2 regions of the Pantoea sp. ABR1s genome follow, and region 2 is predicted to be linked to the other one. Evidence: predicted binding sites of a transcription regulator. Region 2 holds the regulator's gene; the other holds the start of a gene.
The links. Region 2 encodes ArgR, which controls arginine synthesis, uptake and breakdown. Its sites were predicted from a motif close to ANTGAATAAAAATACANT; they were not measured.
Positions count from the first base shown of each region.

Region 1: the regulator ArgR is predicted to act here: its motif matches at 5,271-5,288, upstream of argF (ornithine carbamoyltransferase).

Region 1 covers NZ_CM173823.1:3,581,754-3,591,439, reverse strand. Annotated here, with positions in the region: gene pyrI (aspartate carbamoyltransferase regulatory subunit) at 1-104, opposite strand, end outside; gene pyrB (aspartate carbamoyltransferase) at 117-1,052, opposite strand; gene ACXKZD_RS16945 (hypothetical protein) at 1,516-2,817, shown strand; gene ACXKZD_RS16940 (EF-hand domain-containing protein) at 2,828-3,703, shown strand; gene ACXKZD_RS16935 (DUF4087 domain-containing protein) at 3,700-4,050, shown strand; gene argF (ornithine carbamoyltransferase) at 4,241-5,248, opposite strand; gene rraB (ribonuclease E inhibitor RraB) at 5,409-5,825, shown strand; gene miaE (tRNA isopentenyl-2-thiomethyl-A-37 hydroxylase MiaE) at 5,880-6,641, shown strand; gene ACXKZD_RS16915 (hypothetical protein) at 7,011-8,339, shown strand; gene ACXKZD_RS16910 (histidine phosphatase family protein) at 8,350-9,135, shown strand; gene ACXKZD_RS16905 (GNAT family N-acetyltransferase) at 9,130-9,630, opposite strand.
Region 2 covers NZ_CM173823.1:508,680-518,365, reverse strand. Annotated here, with positions in the region: gene mscM (miniconductance mechanosensitive channel MscM) at 1-869, shown strand, start outside; gene mdh (malate dehydrogenase) at 919-1,857, opposite strand; gene argR (transcriptional regulator ArgR) at 2,286-2,756, shown strand; gene yhcN (peroxide/acid stress response protein YhcN) at 3,231-3,494, shown strand; gene ACXKZD_RS02505 (YdgH/BhsA/McbA-like domain containing protein) at 3,583-3,849, shown strand; gene yhcN (peroxide/acid stress response protein YhcN) at 3,943-4,206, shown strand; gene ACXKZD_RS02495 (barstar family protein) at 4,272-4,541, opposite strand; gene ACXKZD_RS02490 (NAD-dependent succinate-semialdehyde dehydrogenase) at 4,597-6,048, opposite strand; gene aaeB (p-hydroxybenzoic acid efflux pump subunit AaeB) at 6,162-8,114, opposite strand; gene aaeA (p-hydroxybenzoic acid efflux pump subunit AaeA) at 8,124-9,056, opposite strand; gene aaeX (p-hydroxybenzoic acid efflux pump operon protein AaeX) at 9,064-9,267, opposite strand; gene aaeR (HTH-type transcriptional activator AaeR) at 9,498-9,686, shown strand, end outside.

The DNA.
Region 1 (9,686 bases), 990 kb from region 2:
AGCCGGAACAGAGAGAGCAATTTAAAGCCGATCTGCGCCGGAATATGGTCGATGACCGTGCCGCGTTTGATCGCTTCGACCTGCAGTTTGTTGTCCTGCGTCATGGGGGTATCTCCTTACAGGGCGAGTTCGCTGTTTAAAACCAGTGCCAGCAGAGCCTGGCGCGCATAGATGCCGTTACCCGCCTGCTGGAAATACCAGGCATACGGGGTTTTATCGACATCGGTGGTGATTTCGTCGATGCGCGGCAGCGGGTGCAGTACCTTCATATTGTCGCGCGCCGTAGCGAGATCGGCAGCGCGCAGAATGAATTGCGCTTTGACGTTGGCATATTCTGACGGATCGAGCCGTTCTTTCTGCACGCGCGTCATGTAGAGGATATCGAGCTGCGGCATCACCTCTTCAAAGCTGTCGTGACGTGACCAGCTGATATTCTTCTCATCCAGCATATCGGTGATATAGGCCGGCATCGCCAGCGCATCGGGCGCGATAAAGAAGAAGCGGTTGCCGTCAAACTTCGCCAGCGCCTGGGTCAGGGAGTGGACGGTGCGGCCATACTTCAGGTCGCCGACCATCGCCACATTCAGCTGATTAAGACGGCTCTGCGTCTCCTGAATGGTGAAGAGATCAAGCAGCGTCTGGGTCGGATGCTGGTTCGCGCCGTCACCGGCGTTGAGAATCGGGATGCCACCGGAGAATTCGGTCGCCAGCCGCGCCGCGCCTTCCTGCGGGTGACGCATCACAATGGCATCGACGTAGGTGCTAATCACTGAAATGGTGTCGGCCAGGGTTTCGCCTTTTTTGCCCAGCGACGTATTACTGCCGTCAGCAAAGCCCACCGCTGACGCGCCGAGGCGATGAATGGCGGTTTCAAACGACAGGCGGGTACGGGTCGACGCCTCAAAAAAGCAGCTGGCGATAACCTTGTGCTTCAGCAGTTCCGGCTGCGGATGGGCTTTAAGCTTCGCGGCGGTGTGTAGCGCCAGTTCCAGCTCTTCACGACTGAGGTCGTTGATTGAAATAATGTGCTTGCGATATAGCGGGTTAGCCATAGCTGTCTCCTCTGCGCGGCCGGATTGCGGACAAAAAAAAGCCCCTGCTTAAGGGGCTTTTTTAAGATCGGGTCGATGACCGAAAGAAACAGTAGCACCGCCTGCGGTCAGGCGTGATTGAGCGTCAAATTGTCCGCTGTGCTGTAGCATATTTCCTCCGGCAAATTGGGCCGCATTATACCCGTTCGCGGTGGGTCAGCAAGAGGAAAAGGAGCATAACGAAACCGTTGACGGCTGTGCATCTTCAGTGGTTATTCAGGGGTGTGGCAAACTAGTGCCTGAAGTTAGTAGCGAAATGACAAAGTGAAGTTATTAGCGTTGGCGAACTAAAGGGGAGCTTAAAAAATCGTCGATATTCCGTTGTAGGCAAACATTTCAGTGAACAAATAACTGAGGGTATTTGGGTTAAGTTCTGAGCAGTGTATGATGCGCATATATCCACACTAAGTTCAGGGAGAACGGGATGAAGATGGTACTGCCGGTTGACGGCTATCATTCGGCAGCGGAGTTCATGGCTGCCATGCAGGGAAGCCGGGGAGACACACACTGGCTGATGAAGCAGGCAGAGCACTGGCACGGTGGCATCCACCTGTATGATGGCTTTGCCGGAAACGCCGTCTTTAAACCCGGCAGCTCCGGCCTGAAATCCATGACGGACGGTCACGCGGTTGCCTGGCGGCTGAACGATGATTATCAGACCGCAGCGTTTGGAAAAAGAACGCTGAAATTCAGCTCCTCCTTTCTTCTTATCAAATCCACCTGCATCCCGGACAGCGACAGGCCCGATAACGCGCTGGATTTCTACACCCTGTGGATGCAGGTTGCCCCGCTGTCTGAGTACGGCGTGACCGGCGTGCGGACCGCAACCGTCACCGCCGGCACGCTGAAAATCCGCGAGCACAATACGTTTCCGGGCTGGATGCGCGGCGGGCTGACAGAAGGCGTCAGCGTTCCGTCCGATGCGCGGCGTTACTACGAGGTGCCGCAGGATACACACACCACGCTGCCGCGCGGTACCGTGGTGGAAGTTAAGCAGGAGGCCACTTTTCTGCTTAAAGGCAGGCCGGCTCCGTTTATCTTCGTGTCCGTGGTGTCGGTACCTGAAGGGGCAAAGAGCGGGTTATCTGCCGGAGAGTCCGGCTGGATTTCGGGGCTGGCCAGGTTCGTGAAGCGGCATGAGGATGCCCTGCCGGCCTGGATGCAGGCCGCCCGTGAGCACGGCGTATTTAATCAGGTGGTGACGGTTTCCGGGGAGGATGCTCCGGTGGTAAAGGCGGGAGAAGTCATCGGGCACCTTGGCCTGTATGAACAGCCCTTCGATGCCCCGGAGCACTTCTGCCATCTTGAGGTGTTCAGCCAGGACGCGCGCATGAAAAGTTTCCTGGCAAATGCGGCCGGTACGACAAACGGAACGGCGGAGCTGCACACGCTGGCGGGCAGGACGCGCTGGATGTACCGGGAAAGGGAAAAGAGGTTCATTGTGGCCGGCGTGGATGGTGACCCTTCACCCAGTATCGCGGAGCGCTACACGCCGGAAGGTGAGTGCCGCAGGATGGAAGCAGATGGAAAGTGCTGGTACTGCATCCCCGGTGAGAGCGCATGGATGGCGGCTGAAGACGTGGAGAAGGTGAATCAGTTTGAGCTTGGAAAGCGGGGCTTTATGCCGCTGGAGCAGGAGGACACACCGCAGAGCATTTTCCAGACCCCGAAAGAGAGCTGGCTGCGGAAGAGTGTTCGGGCGGCTGGAGGCGCTGGCCAGGAGTGAAACGAGGGACATGTACTCAGCCAGCTATACCGAAAGATATCAGAAGCTGGTGAAGCAGATGGATACGAACCGGGACGGGGTGATTGACGCCGGTGAACTGTGGCGGTTTCTGCACAACAGTCAGCCACACATCCGGTATCAGGTGGAGCGTCTGGTTGTGAAGCACCACAGCGAGTGGCTGAAGGACGGGATGTCGGCCCTGTGGCAGGCCGCTCTGGATGAGCAGGCGAAGAAATATCCGGATTTGGCGTTGTATAACCGCGACTTCATCAATGCACTGGTGTGGATGAAACAGGTGCCTGAAATCCGCAGTAGTGAAGCGCTGTGGCATATGCATCCGATTGTGTTTCTTGATGCGATAAAGGTTAATGAATATGATTTTTCCACAAGAGAAGGCACTATTCACGCAATTATCGAAGAAAGTAGAAAACAAGGATTAAACCTCCATTCACAGATCGCATATATTTTAGCTACGGTTAAAAGAGAGACTGGAGATACATTTCAGCCCGTAAGGGAGGGAGACTGGATAGGACATACTTCAACTGATGAGTATCGAAGAAAACACTATCGCTATTATCCCTACTACGGGCGAGGGTATGTTCAAATTACATGGGATTACAATTATAAAGCCTATTCAGAAAAACTGGGTGTTGATTTATTTTCTCAGCCAGACAAAGCACTTGAACCTAATAACGCTTTGTTCATTCTAATAGATGGTTTCAAAAATGGTGTTTTTACAGGTAAGAAATTGTCTAATTATGTTAATCATATTGAATCTGATTTTTTTAATGCTAGAAAATGCATAAATGGTCTGGATCACGCGGAGCAAATAAAAGAATTTGCTAACGAATTTCTTACTAAGCTTGATTCAGGGGAGCTGAAGTGAAAATTACATTGTTTTTTTTAATATTATTATCAATTAGCTTAAGTTCAGTTGGTAGTGAGCTAAGATGTGGCTGGCTACAAAACCCCAGTCCAGGAAATAAATGGATAATTGATAAAGATGGAATTTGGGATATATCTTCTCAGGGAGGTTTTTTTTCTGATGGGATTGATAATTTAAAAGATTTTACAGATAAGGAATATGTTAAAACGAATGGAGGTTATGGTTATGGGTGTGCTTGTATTAAGGTTGATGTAGACCATATTAAAAAAAGAATAACAAAAATTTATAGTGAGAGGGTGTTACCTCTTGCTCGTTGCCAAAATGATCCGAATCTTCATCGACCCTGACATGCATTCTACTCAACAATAAACCATGAATCCGGTGAAAATGATCTTTTTGAGATCTTTGAGAACCAGGCGCATTTTTCCCTATAACAGAAAAAGCCACCTTGAGAGGTGGCTTGAGCGAAATTAAAGCTGATGTGGAGCTGGCTTCTTAATCAGAAACTGGGGTGATTTATCTCCCACCACGTTCACCTCAGCGCTGGCCCAGCGTGGCCACCATTACCGCTTTAATCGTGTGCATCCGGTTCTCAGCCTGGTCGAACACAATGCTGTGTGGTGACTCAAACACCTCGTTGCTCACTTCCATGCCGTTGGGCAGATCGTACTGTTCCGCCATCTGCTGGCCCAGCGTGGTCTGATCGTCGTGGAAGGCGGGCAGACAGTGCAGAAATTTAACCTGCGGGTTGCCGGTCAGATCGAGCATCGCCCGGTTCACCTGATAGTCACGCAGCAGCGCGATACGCTCGGCCCACACCGCTTTGGCTTCGCCCATCGACACCCAGACATCGGTGTAGATAAAGTCAGCGCCTTTCACGCCGTCGGCAATATGTTCGGTGAGGGTAATTTTCCCGCCGGTCTGCTGCGCGGCTGCGCGGCACTGCGCCACCAGTTGCTCCTCTGGCCAGCAGCTCTTTGGTGCCACCAGACGCAGATCCAGCCCCACCTGTGCGGCGGCTTCCAGCATGGTGTTGCCCATGTTGTTACGCGCATCACCTACATAAACCAGCGTCATCTCGCTGAGTTTTTTGCCCGGCAGATGCTCCTGCATGGTCAGCAGGTCGGCCAGCAGCTGGGTCGGATGAAACTCGGTGGTCAGGCCGTTCCACACCGGCACACCGGCATGTTCCGCCAGCGTTTCCACCAGTTCCTGACCGTAACCGCGATACTGAATGCCATCATACATCCGGCCCAGCACCCGCGCGGTGTCGCGCATCGACTCTTTATGGCCGATCTGGCTGCCACTCGGCCCAAGATAGGTGACGTTCGCACCCTGATCGTAAGCGGCAACTTCGAAAGAGCATCGGGTACGGGTCGAGTCTTTTTCGAAGATGAGCGCGATGTTTTTACCTTTCAGATGCTGCACTTCCTGGGCACTTTTTTTCGCCCGTTTCAATTCAGCGGAAAGGGTAAGCAGGTGATCAATCTCGGCGGGCGTAAAATCCAGAAGCCTGAGGAAATGGCGCTGATACAGCTGACTCATACAACACTCCGGTAATCATTAAAGTGAATTAAAATTCAATCTAACCGTATGAATATGCATTTTCAAGTGCAGGGCTAATAAACTTTTCGTTTTGTGTAGTGGCGCGACGGGCAGTATGGGAAAATAATTGATTATTGCCGAACTCAGAGAGGATATCGTCATGGCATATGAAGCATTACTGGAAGAGCAGCAGGAAGAGACGCGGCAGATTATCGAAGAGCTGCTGGAGGATGGCAGCGATCCTGATGCGCTCTATACCATCGAGCACCATCTCTCATGCAATAATTTTGATTCGCTGGAAAAAGCGGCCGTTGATGCGTTCAAGCTGGGTTATGAAGTGACCGAGCCGGAAGAGCTGGAGCTGGAAGATGGCACCACCGTGATGTGCGTCGACATCATCAGCGAATCCGCCCTGAAGCCTGAACTGATCGATGTGCAGGTTGAGCAGCTGGTGAACCTGATTGGTAAGTACAACGTCGATTACGACGGCTGGGGCACCTATTTCGAAGATCCCGATGCCGAAGATGAAGATGACGACGCCATCGAAGATGAAGATGATGATGGTATTCGCCACTAAGTAGCCGGGGCGGAGAGTTCTCCGCCTGTCACCCCTGCCACCTGTTTTAACATCATGAACTACGCACCCTTACTTGAACCGATCTATCAGTTTCTGCACTGCCGCACGCCACAGGCCTGGATTGATGAGGCGCGCAAGCCGGAAAATCTGACCCTGCTGTTAACCGACCATCTGGTGTGCGAACTGAAAGCCGCGCAGACCGCGGTGTGGTTGATCCGCAAATATGTTGCCGACAAACCCAGCGGCGACGCCATTCTGGCGTGGCTGAAACCCTATGAAGATTTTATCTTCCGCGAAGATGGCGACAGCGACTTTATCAACGCCCATAAGAACCTGACAAAACGTATCATCGTGCGCAATGCGCTGCCGTGGGCGGATGAGCTGGTGGAGAAGATGGTGCTGCTGATTAAAGAGGAGCTGCATCACTTCTATCAGGTGTGGGAAATTATGCAGTCTCGCGGGCTGGTCTATCAGAAGATCACTTCCAGCCGCTATGCCAAATCGCTGCTGCGCGAAGTCACCACCCATGAACCGGAAACACTGGTGGATAAGCTGATATGCGGCGCTTACATCGAGGCGCGCTCCTGCGAACGTTTCGCCAGTCTGGCACCTTATCTTGATGACGAACTGGCGAAGTTCTATCTGTCGCTGCTGCGCTCAGAGGCGCGACATTATCAGGACTATTTAACCCTGGCGGCGCAGATTGCCACCAGAGACATCACGCCGCGGGTGCAGGCGATTGGGGCAACAGAAGGGCGGTTAATTAGCGAACCCGACAACGAATTACGCTTTCACAGCGGCGTACCGGCGTTCTGAAAAGAGTAAACGGCGCTCTAATGATGGCCGTTTATTTTTTATATTGAACCGGGTTGATTTTATTAATAATAAAAAGATAAGTATTAACTGTTAATCTAATATGAACGCGTTACCTCCGAAAATATAATTTGAGTGACCCCTCACAAAATATTTTATCTCTTCTGTTTTTTCTTTGCGGAATAACTATAGTGCTCTTGCCGGATTAGGATTGTTATTTTTCAAGCAAAACCTGATTCATAACGCCTCTTTGCCAGAGAGGGTTGTGAATCAGGTTTTTTTTTGCACCGGCTATAGCCGGGGAAAAGAATCAGCGACTTTTTTTTGGCGTCCAGTTTTGCTAATAAGCATTTAATGGAAGGAGTCATTAACATGAGGGGAAAGCGCGGTATTCCGTTATTTATTTTACTGTTTTTGCAGCCATCTGGCGCATGGGCTGACTTTTCCGACGCATTATCGTTCTCTGACAATGCTTTCCTGCGTGATTCGCAACTCGATCTCAGACTGCGTAATCACTGGAAGTATCTCAAGGAAAATGAAGCGCAGCCTGCCACCGTTCATAATGCCTGGGGACAGGCGTCAAGCCTGAATTTTCGTTCCGGCTATCAGTGGGACTGGCTGGGTTTCGATGCAACCTATACCCGAGCGATCAGGCTGGGAGCCAGCGACTACTTTGCCACGCGCGGCCTGCTTTACGACAGCGGCGGTCATCAGCAAAAAGCTGACGCGCACGGCTTCAGCAAGTTTGGTGAACGCTATCTGAAAGTGAAGCTGGGGGACGCGGATGCGGGATTTAAAGGAAAAGCGGGCTGGCAGGAATTAAAAAACATCGGCGTGCTGACCACCACGGAACGCTTGTCACGCAACAGTTACTCAGGCTATAGCGGCGCGCTGAACGTGCAGAAGGTACGGCTGGATTTGGCTTACGTGACCAAAACGCTTCGCCACGACTCGCCGGAGAGTCTTGCCCTGCAAACCCAGGACCGACGAAAAATTAATGCGATCTATACCGGTGCACTGAGCTATACCGGTGATCGCGGACGTCTCGCCTACGCATTTGGCGAAGCGGAAGCCTACCAGCGGCGTCATGTTATCGAAGCGAATTACTCGCTCTCGCCGAACTGGCGCTTGTCCTCTCAAATTTATGGCAGTCAGGGGCTGGAAAATTATAAAAGCATGGCGGCCAGCAAAAGATCGTTCGATAACCACGCGTGGCACTATGTCGGTGAAGCAGACTGGATTAACGACAGATGGACACAGAAATTCGCTGCCGCCTGGACTTCGGCGCCCAAACATAATGCGGTGGGATATTATGTGCGCCCGCTGACAAAAAATACCCGTGGACGTTTCAACGCCCTGACCTCTGCCGGAAAAGATTATACCCGTGATAAAGAACTGGCGCTGGTGTCGCAGACGGAATTTGAAATTTCAAAAGGCATTTTTAGCGGGTTTCAGATTAACTATGGACAGTTTAATTACCGTAATACGCGTATACGTTCGGGGGAAGTTGCGCTCATAAATCGCTTCATCGAACCCCATCCGGTCCTGAAGGATTTATCGGTCTTTACGCTATTCGGTTATGGCTGGTCATATAAGAATAATAAAGAAACGCCGGTTTTTAATGCGCAAGGGAAATATATGCGTTCTCCCAGCCTTTCTGCCGAGATCGCGGTTGAGTATAAATTAAACCTGTTCAGATAAGGAAAATACGATGAAAAGAATTTTTAAAGCGTTGCTGATTCTTATTGTGGTTGGGGCTGTCGCAGGCGAAGCCCTTGCCGCCGATGTCACTCTCTACGTTACGCGGCACGGTAAAACGATGTTCAACACGGTGCATCGCGCGCAGGGATGGGCAGATACTCCGCTAACGCCAGCGGGGGTAGAGGTGGCGCAAAAGCTGGGACGCGGTCTGCAGACGATCCCGTTTATCGCCGTCTGGTCCAGCGATGCTGGCAGAGCGAGAGAAACCGCGCAGCTTGTGATGCAGGCATGGAAAACACCGCTGCCGCTGAACGAACGCCGGGAATTGCGGGAAGTGGGCTTTGGCCTGTATGAGGGCGATCTGAATAATAATATGTTGAACGATGCTGCTCATCAGTTGGGATTTGCATCCGATACGGCGCTAATGGAGGCTTATGGCAAAGGCAAGGTTCATGTCGACAGGATCATAGACGCTATCCGGCAGGCGGAAGCGTCAGGCACGCCGGCACTGAGAGGCATTAAATCAGCAGGCATGGCCGAAAGCTATCAGCAGGTTGCGAAGCGAATGGTCGATAGCCTGACTGAGATAGCGCAGCAGGCCCGGCAGCAGGGCGGCGGTAACGTTCTGGTGGTCACGCATGGCCTGGCGATTACAGCGCTACTGCAGGCGCTTGGCGATACGTCGTTAAACCAGACGCTGGACAATGCGAGCGTAACCCGGCTGCGCTATACCGACAGCGGAGAGTTCGTGATTGAATCCATCAACGATATGAGTTACGTAGAGCGCGGCTTATAACTTCCGCAACATACGCACTTCGCAGTCGACATGGCCGGTGCAGCCCATCGCGCTGTCGATATGCTCAAAGCCGAGTGACTCATAAAGTTTAATGGCCCGCGTCAGGCTGGCGGTGGTTTCCAGATAGCAGCGACGGAAACCGTGGCTGCGTGCATGTTCTATCGCCCGCAGCGCCAGTTCGCGAGCCAGACCCTGACCGCGCACCTCTGGCAGAAAGTACATCTTTTGCAGTTCGCAGATATCGGGCGCGCTGCAGGCGAGCGGCGCAACACCGCCGCCGCCGACCACCTTGCCCTGATACTCAACAATCCAGTAGGCGCTCTGTTCGGCACTGTAGAGCTCAAACAGCTGGTCGAGCTGCGGATCGGAAACGGTGTAGCCCTTGTCAGCCGTCAGGCCGAACTCCGCGGAAACGTCGCGGATCACCTGGGCGATATGCGGATTATCGGCGGCAGTAATCGGCCGCACCTGGAGGTGCTGAGAGTCAGAAATCATGTGGGAGTTGAGCTATGTAAATCGGTTAGACGTTTACCAGAAGTAACATTATCGTC
Region 2 (9,686 bases):
CAGTACAGGGCGTAGAGTCGATTCAGCCCATCACCCTGGGGTCAGTGCTGATCGCCATTCTGGTGTTTATTATCACCACCCAGCTGGTGCGCAATATGCCCGCGCTGCTTGAGCTGGCGCTGTTGCAGCATCTTAATCTGACGCCAGGTACGGGTTACGCCATCACCACACTGACCAAATATCTGCTGCTGTTGATTGGCGGGCTGATTGGTTTCTCAATGATTGGTATTGAGTGGTCGAAGCTGCAGTGGCTGGTTGCCGCGCTGGGTGTGGGACTGGGGTTTGGTTTGCAGGAGATTTTTGCCAACTTTATCTCAGGTCTGATTATCCTGTTCGAAAAGCCGATTCGTATCGGCGATACCGTGACGATCCGCGACCTGACCGGCAGTATCACGCGAATTAATACCCGCGCGACCACCATTACCGACTGGGACCGCAAAGAGATTATCGTGCCGAACAAGGCCTTTATCACTGAGCAGTTTATTAACTGGTCGCTGTCCGATTCCGTGACGCGCGTGGTGCTCACCATTCCGGCTCCGGCGAAAGTCAGCAGTGAACAGGTGACCACCATTCTGATCCAGGCGGCTGAACGCTGCAGCTATGTCCTGGACACGCCGCAACCGGAAGCCTTCCTGGTCGATCTGCAGCAGGGCATTCAGTTATTTGAACTTCGTGTGCATGCTGCTGAGATGGGACACCGTATGCCGCTGCGTCACGAACTGCATCAGTTGATTCTGAGCGGATTTGATCAGCACGGTATTGAGATGCCGTTCCCGCCGTTCCAGATGCGTATGGAAACCCTGGGTAAGAAGCTGCCTGCCAGCAACGGCACACCCGCTGCCCGCGCCTATAAGTCTGGCGGACTGTAATGCAAAACGCCCGGCTGAGCCGGGCGTTATTACAAGTCTGAGCCGTCAGTTACTGCTTAACGAACTCTTCGCCCTGGGCGATATCTTTCTTCAGCGTATCCAGCATGCCTGACAGCGCCTGCTGTTCGTAAGCGCTGAGGGTACCAATCGGCCTGCGTTCAGCCACACCGTTTTTACCCAGCAGCAGCGGCTGGGAGAAGAAGCGCGCATGTTCACCCTCGCCTTCTACGTAAGCACACTCCACCACATTAGCTTCACCCTTCAGCGCGCGTACCAGTGACAAACCGAAACGTGCGGCTGCCTGGCCCATCGATAGCGTGGCAGATCCGCCACCCGCTTTGGCTTCCACCACTTCGGTGCCGGCGTTCTGGATGCGTTTGGTCAGATCAGCCACTTCCTGATCGCTGAAGCTGACGCCTTTAACCTGCGACAGCAGCGGCAGAATGGTTACGCCAGAGTGGCCACCAATGACCGGGACTTCCACCTGGTCAGGCTGCTTGCCTTTCAATGCAGCCACAAAAGTATTGGCGCGAATGATATCCAGCGTGGTCACGCCGAACAGCCGATTTTTGTCGTAAACACCGTGCTTTTTCAGCACTTCTGCCGCAATGGCCACGGTGGTATTGACCGGATTGGTGATGACACCAATCAACGCTTTAGGTGCCGTTGTGGCAACCTGTTCGATCAGATTACGGACGATACCTGCGTTAACGTTAAACAGGTCGGCGCGATCCATACCGGGCTTACGTGCGACACCCGCGGAAATCAGTACCACATCGGCACCCTGTAAGGCAGGCGTGGCGTCTTCTCCACTGAATCCCTGAATAGTCACTGCGGTAGGAATATGGCTGAGATCAACGGCAACACCCGGCGTAACCGGCGCGATGTCATACAGCGAGAGTTCTGAACCTGCGGGAAGCTGGGTTTTGAGCAGAAGTGCGAGCGCCTGGCCTATGCCGCCAGCGGCACCGAGAACGGCAACTTTCATTCTTAACTCCTTATTAAGGTGGGGCAGAGATGGGCCGAAATTCTATCTGTGTCAGACCTTAATCAACTGCTCAGGCGATGATAAATATCCGTTGTTAATTCTACGTGTTTTCACACTTAATCTCCGGATTCAAAAGTTACTTATCATTGCACCTGAATGACCGACAACTTTGCCGTCGTCAGACAGAGAACGGCTACGTGCGTTTTCTGTTACTACACCACCAATAATATAACAACTTTGCAACCTTCGCCTTCCGGGGCTGTGACGCGTGTTTTGGTCTGAGCGGATTTATTTGCTATTATCGCCGCCCGCTAGCCGCCCGGACGCTGCTCATCAATCGAACGATTGCATAAAAATGCATATAAATGCATAATCACCACTCTGCCGCGGGCGGATGCGCGGTTATTCTCTCTATTTATTGGTAACCTATGCGAAACCCATCGAAACAAGACGATCTGGTTAAGGCTTTCAAAGCCTTATTAAAAGAAGAAAAATTCAGTTCCCAGGGCGAAATTGTTCAGGCGCTTCAGGACGAGGGCTTTGAAAATATCAATCAGTCCAAAGTCTCTCGGATGCTGACCAAGTTTGGCGCAGTGCGCACCCGGAATGCCAGGATGGAGATGGTCTATTGCCTGCCCGCTGAGCTGGGTGTGCCGACCACCACCAGCCCGTTAAAAAACCTGGTACTGGATATCGACTACAACGATGCCCTGGTAGTGATTCATACCAGTCCCGGCGCAGCACAGCTGATTGCACGTATGCTGGATTCACTGGGTAAGTCGCACGGGATTCTGGGTACCATCGCTGGCGATGACACAATCTTTATTACCCGCGCGCGTGACTTCACCGTTAAGCAGCTGCACGGTGCCATCCTCACCCTGTTTGAACAGGAACTCTGATCGCGGACTGACGACCGGCCATCATGCGCCAGATCGTCAGTTCGTTCTCTCTGCTCACCCCTTTCCACGACAGTTACCCGCTCTGGATAAGTAATAAGCCTGCTTTAACACGCCCGGCTGTTGGTCAGATCGATAACTCTGCTTCACTTTATGCGCTATTTTACACTGCTTTACATCACTGAACCGGCATCATTGCCCGGATCCAGATCAAACTCCAGCCCGATACACCCCCGACTTTCGCACTAAAAGTTAAAGCGATCTATCTCACTGTTTTTGCAATTAAAAGCGGCTTAAAGGTTACTTTTTGCCCTTTTTTTATAACGTTAAGTTATTAAAAGTAGCCATAAGGATAAAGAATCACAAAAAAACATTATTAGCGGGGTATTAATTTCTTACGTTATTAGTTCTATACTTCTTTTCGTGATGCAAATCACACTAAATAAAAAGATAAAAATAGACGACGAGGAAAAATCTATGAACGTAAAAACTACCATTGCTACCCTGAGCATTCTCTCCGCCCTCTCATTTGGTGCTGTTGCAGCAGAATCTATTGATGCGTCACAGGCACAAAATCTGCAGGCTGTCGGCACCATCAGTGTCAGCGGCGTGGCGGGTTCACCGATGGATATCAAACAGAAACTCAGCGACAAAGCCGATCAGCAGGGCGCAAAAGCCTATCGCGTGATTGAGGCATACAACAACGGCAACTATCACGCTACCGCCGCACTGTATAACTAAGGCGTAACCGATAATGCCATCTGCTCTCTGTCTGACGCGCCCTTTTGCGCTCCGGAGAGCTGAAGCAGAAATTTCAGGAGAGTTGACCATGAAAATGAAATTAGCTATCGCTGCACTGAGTCTGGCATCCCTGTTCTCAGTGGGTGCTAACGCCGCCAGCCTGGTGTCCAATGAACAGGCACAGGGTCTGCAGCCAATGAATCAGACCATCAGCATTGGTGGACGAAATGGCGACCAGACGCATATCCGTCAGGTGCTGTCAGAGAAAGCGGATGCCCAGGGCGCAAGCCACTATCGCATCATCGAAAACAACCAGGATAACACCTGGCATGTCACCGCTGAGCTTTATAAATAATTAACCGTGATGACGCCTGAAGGGCGTCAGAAGATATCGACGACCCGCCTTTACGACTAACCGCAGGTTGTTGAAAGTATTGAGGAGATAATCATGAATATCAAAACAACCATCGCTACAGTCAGTCTGCTTTCCGTTATGGCGTTCGGCGCATCAGCCGCACAGCTGGTCACCGGCGATCAGACGCAGAACCTGCAGCCTGCGGGCACCGTAACCATCAGTGGAACCGCGGGATCGCCAATGGATTACCGCGCTGAGCTTTCTCAGAAAGCGGATGAACAGGGTGCCACCGCCTATAAAGTTATTGAGGCGCGCACCGGCGATAACTATCACATCACCGCACAGCTTTATAAATAATTCCTCGTCAGATGTATGACGAACCCTTTGGCCCCGCTCGCCGGGGCCTTTTTTTATCTGACGTTTTATCTGACATTAAAGTGAAGCTGACCTTCCAGCTCCTCTTCCGCTTCATCAAATAACAGAATCAGCGCGCCATAACGCCGTCGCTGTCCCCTGCCCAGATTAACAAACTCAATCTCCAGCGGCAGCGGTAACAGATCGCCCGTCACCACATCCCATAATCCATCCAGATCGCAGATGCGGCGCTCCTCCAGCGCAAATCGCTCGCTGAACTGGCGGAAGAAATGGGCCTGATCGACAATTTCATTAAAATCAAAACGCTCGATTTTCATGCTGACGGCTCCCATGCTCCGTCTGCGGGCGACCTTCGCCGCCCGTTACTGTCCGCTAGCTCAAACCGCCCAGGTGCAGCGCTTTGACCTCCAGATACTCTTCCATGCCGAGTACCGAACCTTCGCGGCCCAGCCCCGACTCTTTCACACCACCAAACGGCGCCAGCTCGGTTGATACGGCACATTCATTAATGCCGATCATGCCGCTTTCCAGCGCGGCTGAAACACGGAACACCCGCTGCAGATTCTGGGTGTAAAAGTATGCGGCAAGGCCGAACGGCGTATCGTTAGCGCGGCGGATGACGTCATCTTCATCATCAAAGCGGAAACAGGCAGCCACCGGACCAAAGGTCTCCTCCTGCGCGAGCTGCATCCCTTCGTGCGCCTCAGTAATCACAGTGGGCTGCCAGAAGTTGCCACCCAGCGCATGTCGCTCGCCACCCGCCAGTAATTTGCCACCTTTTGCTACCGCATCATTGACGTGCTGCTCAACCTTTTCCACCGCCGATGCCTCAATCAATGGCCCGACAATCACCCCCTCTTCCATGCCGTTGCCCACCTTCAGCTTGTTCACTTCGGCAGCCAGCTGCTGAGTAAAACGATCATAGATTGCATTGTGAATGTAGAAGCGGTTTACGCTGACGCACACCTGGCCCGCATTACGGAATTTGTTGGCAATGGCGCCCTGTACGGCGGCATCAATATCGGCATCGTCAAACACGATATAGGGGGCATTACCCCCCAGCTCCATCGACACTTTTTTCATGGTTTCGGCAGCATTGCGCATCAGCAGCTTGCCCACCTGGGTGGAGCCGGTGAACGAGATTTTACGCACCGCTTTGCTGGCCATGATGGCATCGCTGATAGCATGGGTATCACCGGCTACCGCATTCAGTACACCATCAGGCACACCTGCCTCCTTCGCCAGCGCCAGCAGGGCAAAGGCGGAGAGTGGCGTGTTATTGGCAGGTTTGATAATGCCGGTGCAGCCGGCAGCCAGAGCTGGCCCCAGTTTGCGGGTCAGCATCGCCATCGGGAAATTCCACGGCGTAATGGCAGCCACAACGCCAATCGGTTCGCGGGTTGCCAGAATACGGGAGCCGGGTTTAGCTGGCGGAATAATCTCACCATTGGTCCGTTTCGCCTGCTCGGCGAACCACTGAATAAAACTGGCGGCGTATTCTACTTCCCCTTCCGCCTCTTTCAGGGGCTTGCCCTGTTCGGTCGTCATCAGCAGTCCCAGCCAGCGCTTGTTCTCAATGATCAGCTGGTACCAGCGAGTGAGAATTTCAGCGCGCGCTTTTGCAGTCTGCGCCCGCCAGGCGGGAAATGCGCGCTCCGCTGCAGCGATAGCCTGTTCCGTTTCAGCTTTACCCGCTTTCGCCACCTGTGCAATCACCTCACCGGTCGCCGGATTGGTCACGTCAAAGGTAGAGGCCGCCTGATGCCACTGGCCGTCCGCTAAATAGCCGGTCCGGAACAGTTCGCTCTCTTGCAGTGATTTCATTGATTCGCTCCTGTCAGTTTTGCTCTTCCGTCTGGAGAGTATAGTTGGCAAAAGCGACAGATTTTGTGATGGGTGGGGATTGCGCAGGCCGCTGCAGGTCACAGCGGCCAGATTCAGATTTGGATGAGCGTGTTCTGGTACTTATCCAGCATCATAGCCAGTCGTTTTACCGGTTCCGTTACGCTGGCGGGAGCCTCGTAATGGGCCAGTTTTTCCTGATAGACATCCAGCTCTTTCAGCAGACGTTCAAAGTAGTAACGCCGCTTGTCATCGCTGCTGGCGGAGATCACCCGGTCAGCGGTGTAACGCAACTGCCGGTGATAAGCAGAGAGGTCGGCATTCACCGGCACTTCTGCGTCGCGTAACCGCTGATGACCGATGATCAGCGTCAGGGCGATGCGATATTTGTTGATATCGCCCGGAAACAGGTTCAGCAGCAGAAACAGTTGCTGATAGAGCGCTGGCAGATGGTTTTCACGCCGGCGCGCCTGATTGGTCGTCATGGCAGAGACAGCCGCATACATAAAGCGGTTCAGCAACTTGCGGCCGGTGCGCGCTTTTGATTTATCACGAATCAGCAGGATCACCATCATCGCCACGAAGCAGCCGATGACCTGGCCCAGAACGTTATCGAGAAAGACGTTAATGTGGAATTTCATCGGATTATCCAGCACCAGAACGTTAAGGGTGCCAATCAACGCCCCCAGCGTGCCGAGCTGACGCCGCTGAATAAAGATACCACCGATAAAACCGAGCAGGCCGATTGCGATGCAGAGCAGCAGTGCGCTCTGCTGCGTCGCCGGGAGAACATACATAAAGTAGAGCGCGCCCAGCGGAACCGCGACCGTCATGCCGTAGAGAAAGTCCTTTGCCATCATCAGCGGGTTGGGCATACGCATCGCCAGTGCGGTGATGACAGCCAGCATGACCATGCAGCCACTGCCAGAGGTCCAGCCGGTATAGAGCCAGAACAGCGAACCCAGCGCGGTCGCCACAAAGGTACGGATACCATTAATCATCGCATGATGCGTTTCAGCGGAACGCGCCTGGATCACCACCTCGCGCTGCAGAATCTCCTCTTCCAGCGAGGTGATCCGGCTATTACTTTTGATCCCTTTCAGTAGCAGCAGATATTCGGTAGCAGTGCCTACCCAGCTGGCCAGCGTGACCGGCGTTGATTTGCCGCTGGCACCAATCACCCGCCGCATCACTTTCATCCGCTTATGCACCTCTTCAACGGTCGAGGCTGGTTTTTCAACCATCAGACGATACTGGGGCGGAATGTAATCAGGACGGGAATTCTGGATCAGAAAGGTTTCGGCTGCCTGTGTAATCAGCGTCAGTGACAGCGTATTGAGCATCTGCAAACGGCGGTTGCTGTTCTTCCAGCGTGAGGACTCCATCATCAGCTGGCTGCGCATGCTGTTCAATGCCGTGGTGCGCCTTACCAGTGCGCTCCAGGCCTTGTCGACCTCTTCTTTATCACCGTGAGCGACGCAGAGTTGCAGCAGGTTATAGTGTGCTACCAGCAGCGAATCGACCTCAGCGTCGATCACTTTTTTAATCGAACGGGGTGAGAAAATCATGTCGGCCAGAATGGCGCACAGGATGCCGAGTACGATTTCACTGCAGCGCTCTACCGCATATTGTGGCACCAGCGTCAGACCGCCGCTGGCATTAGCCGTCACCACAATAATCAGCGCGGTGTAGCCCGCCAGTCCGAGCGCGTAAGAGTTTTCTACCTTGATCAGCGAAGAGAGCCAGACGCAGAGTCCTGCCCAGATGCAGCACAGCAGCAGCATCACGACCGGTGCACGCACGGTGGCAATCATGATGGTCAGCGCGGCGATACAGCCAATAAATGTCCCGATAATACGCAAAACGCCGCGATAGCGCAGCGCCCCTGAATAGGGGTCACCCCCGGCCGCAAACGCGGTGCCGCCGGCCACGATACCGGCGGTCATCACCGCCCAGCGCGGCGTTTCAAGGTTAAAGTGAAAACCCACCATCAGCGCTAATACCAGCGCAAAGGTGAGCTTTACCGGGAACCGCAGGAACTCGATCATATCGCCCTCTTAACCAAACTCACGCAGGCGATTAAACAGTCGGACCATCGGGGAAACCTGTTCAGGCTGACGATCGGCCTGACCGGTGATCACCACTGTCGCTGTCGTGCCCGCCGGGAAGCGATTGCCGGGCTGCTGATCAAGCCGGATGCGCACCGGCACACGCTGCGCCAGACGGACCCACTCCAGATTGGAATCTACTGTGGCCATGCCTTTGCTGTCGACCGAGCTGCTGCTATTGGTGACGCCAGCCGCCACACTGTCTACGGTGCCACGCAACACGATGTTGCTGCCAAGTGGGGTGACTTCCGCGCGGAAGCCCTTCTCCACGCCGTGCAGTTTGGTCTCTTCCAGGTAAGCCAGCACATAGAAAGAGTGCTGCTGAACCAGCGCCACGGCAACCGAACCACGGGTAATAAACTCACCCTGGTAGACATTCAGGTTGGTGACCCAGCCATCGGATGGCGCTTTCACCGTGGTGCGCTCAAGGTCAATCTTCGCCAGATCGCGTGTCGCCACCGATTTCGCCAGCTGGTGCTCGCTGGTTTGCAGATCGTTATTGGATTGCTCGATAGCCTCGCGCGACATGGCGGAGGTGCCCAGCTGGTTACGGCGCCCGGCTTCGCGACGTTTCTCACTGACCAGTGCCTGATAATATTCAACATCCGCCTGCGCCTGATCGAGCGCTTTTTGATAGCGCGGCCGGTCAACCACAAACAGCGTATCGCCCTTCTTCACCAGCTGGTTGTCGTGTACCGGAACCTCGGTAATCAGGCCGGTGACGTCAGGGGAGATCGCCACCACGTCAGCGGCGAAACGCGCATCACGGGTCCAGGGCGATTCGGTATAGAAGACCCAGGCACGGAAAATAATGACCACTGCGATGATGACCAGCAGGATAGTAATCGCGTAGCGCGCGATTTTTCTTATGAGTGCTTTCACTTAAACCTCAGACTAATAAACGGGAGACAAGGTAAAACACACAGCAGTAAAGCGCTGTATTAAAAAGTGCCGGATGCCAGACAAGATCGTAGATACCGCTCGGCGTAAGCACGCGTTTCACTAACCAGAACAGCATCAGTGAAATAATAAGTTCGATGAAAATGGGCGGAAAAGAGAGCCCAAACATGACAAATACCGGAAGCACACTCATCACAAATCCTTAGTTCGACCTTGCCGGGATACTCATGCCTCTTCAGATGTCGCAGGAAACCCCTCTGGAAGCGTTATCCGAACCGCAGCTGGCTTAATAATAGCGTATCATCGAAGGGTATCAGGCAATGAAGAATCACCGGGAAATACCCCGGCGCGCTTATAATAACGCGCCTGACTATAAGTTTTCTACAGAATGTGATCTAAATCACTTTTAAGCCAGAGTAAATAATGGAACGACTTAAAGGCATGTCTGTCTTCGCTAAAGTGGTCGAACTGGGTTCGTTTACCGCTGCGGCGCGTCAGCTTCATCTGAGCGTCTCATCAATCAGCCAGATCGTCGCGAAACTGGAAGATGCATTGCAGGTGAAACTGCTGAATCGCAGTACCCGCAGTATCGGGCTGACCGAAGCGGGCAAA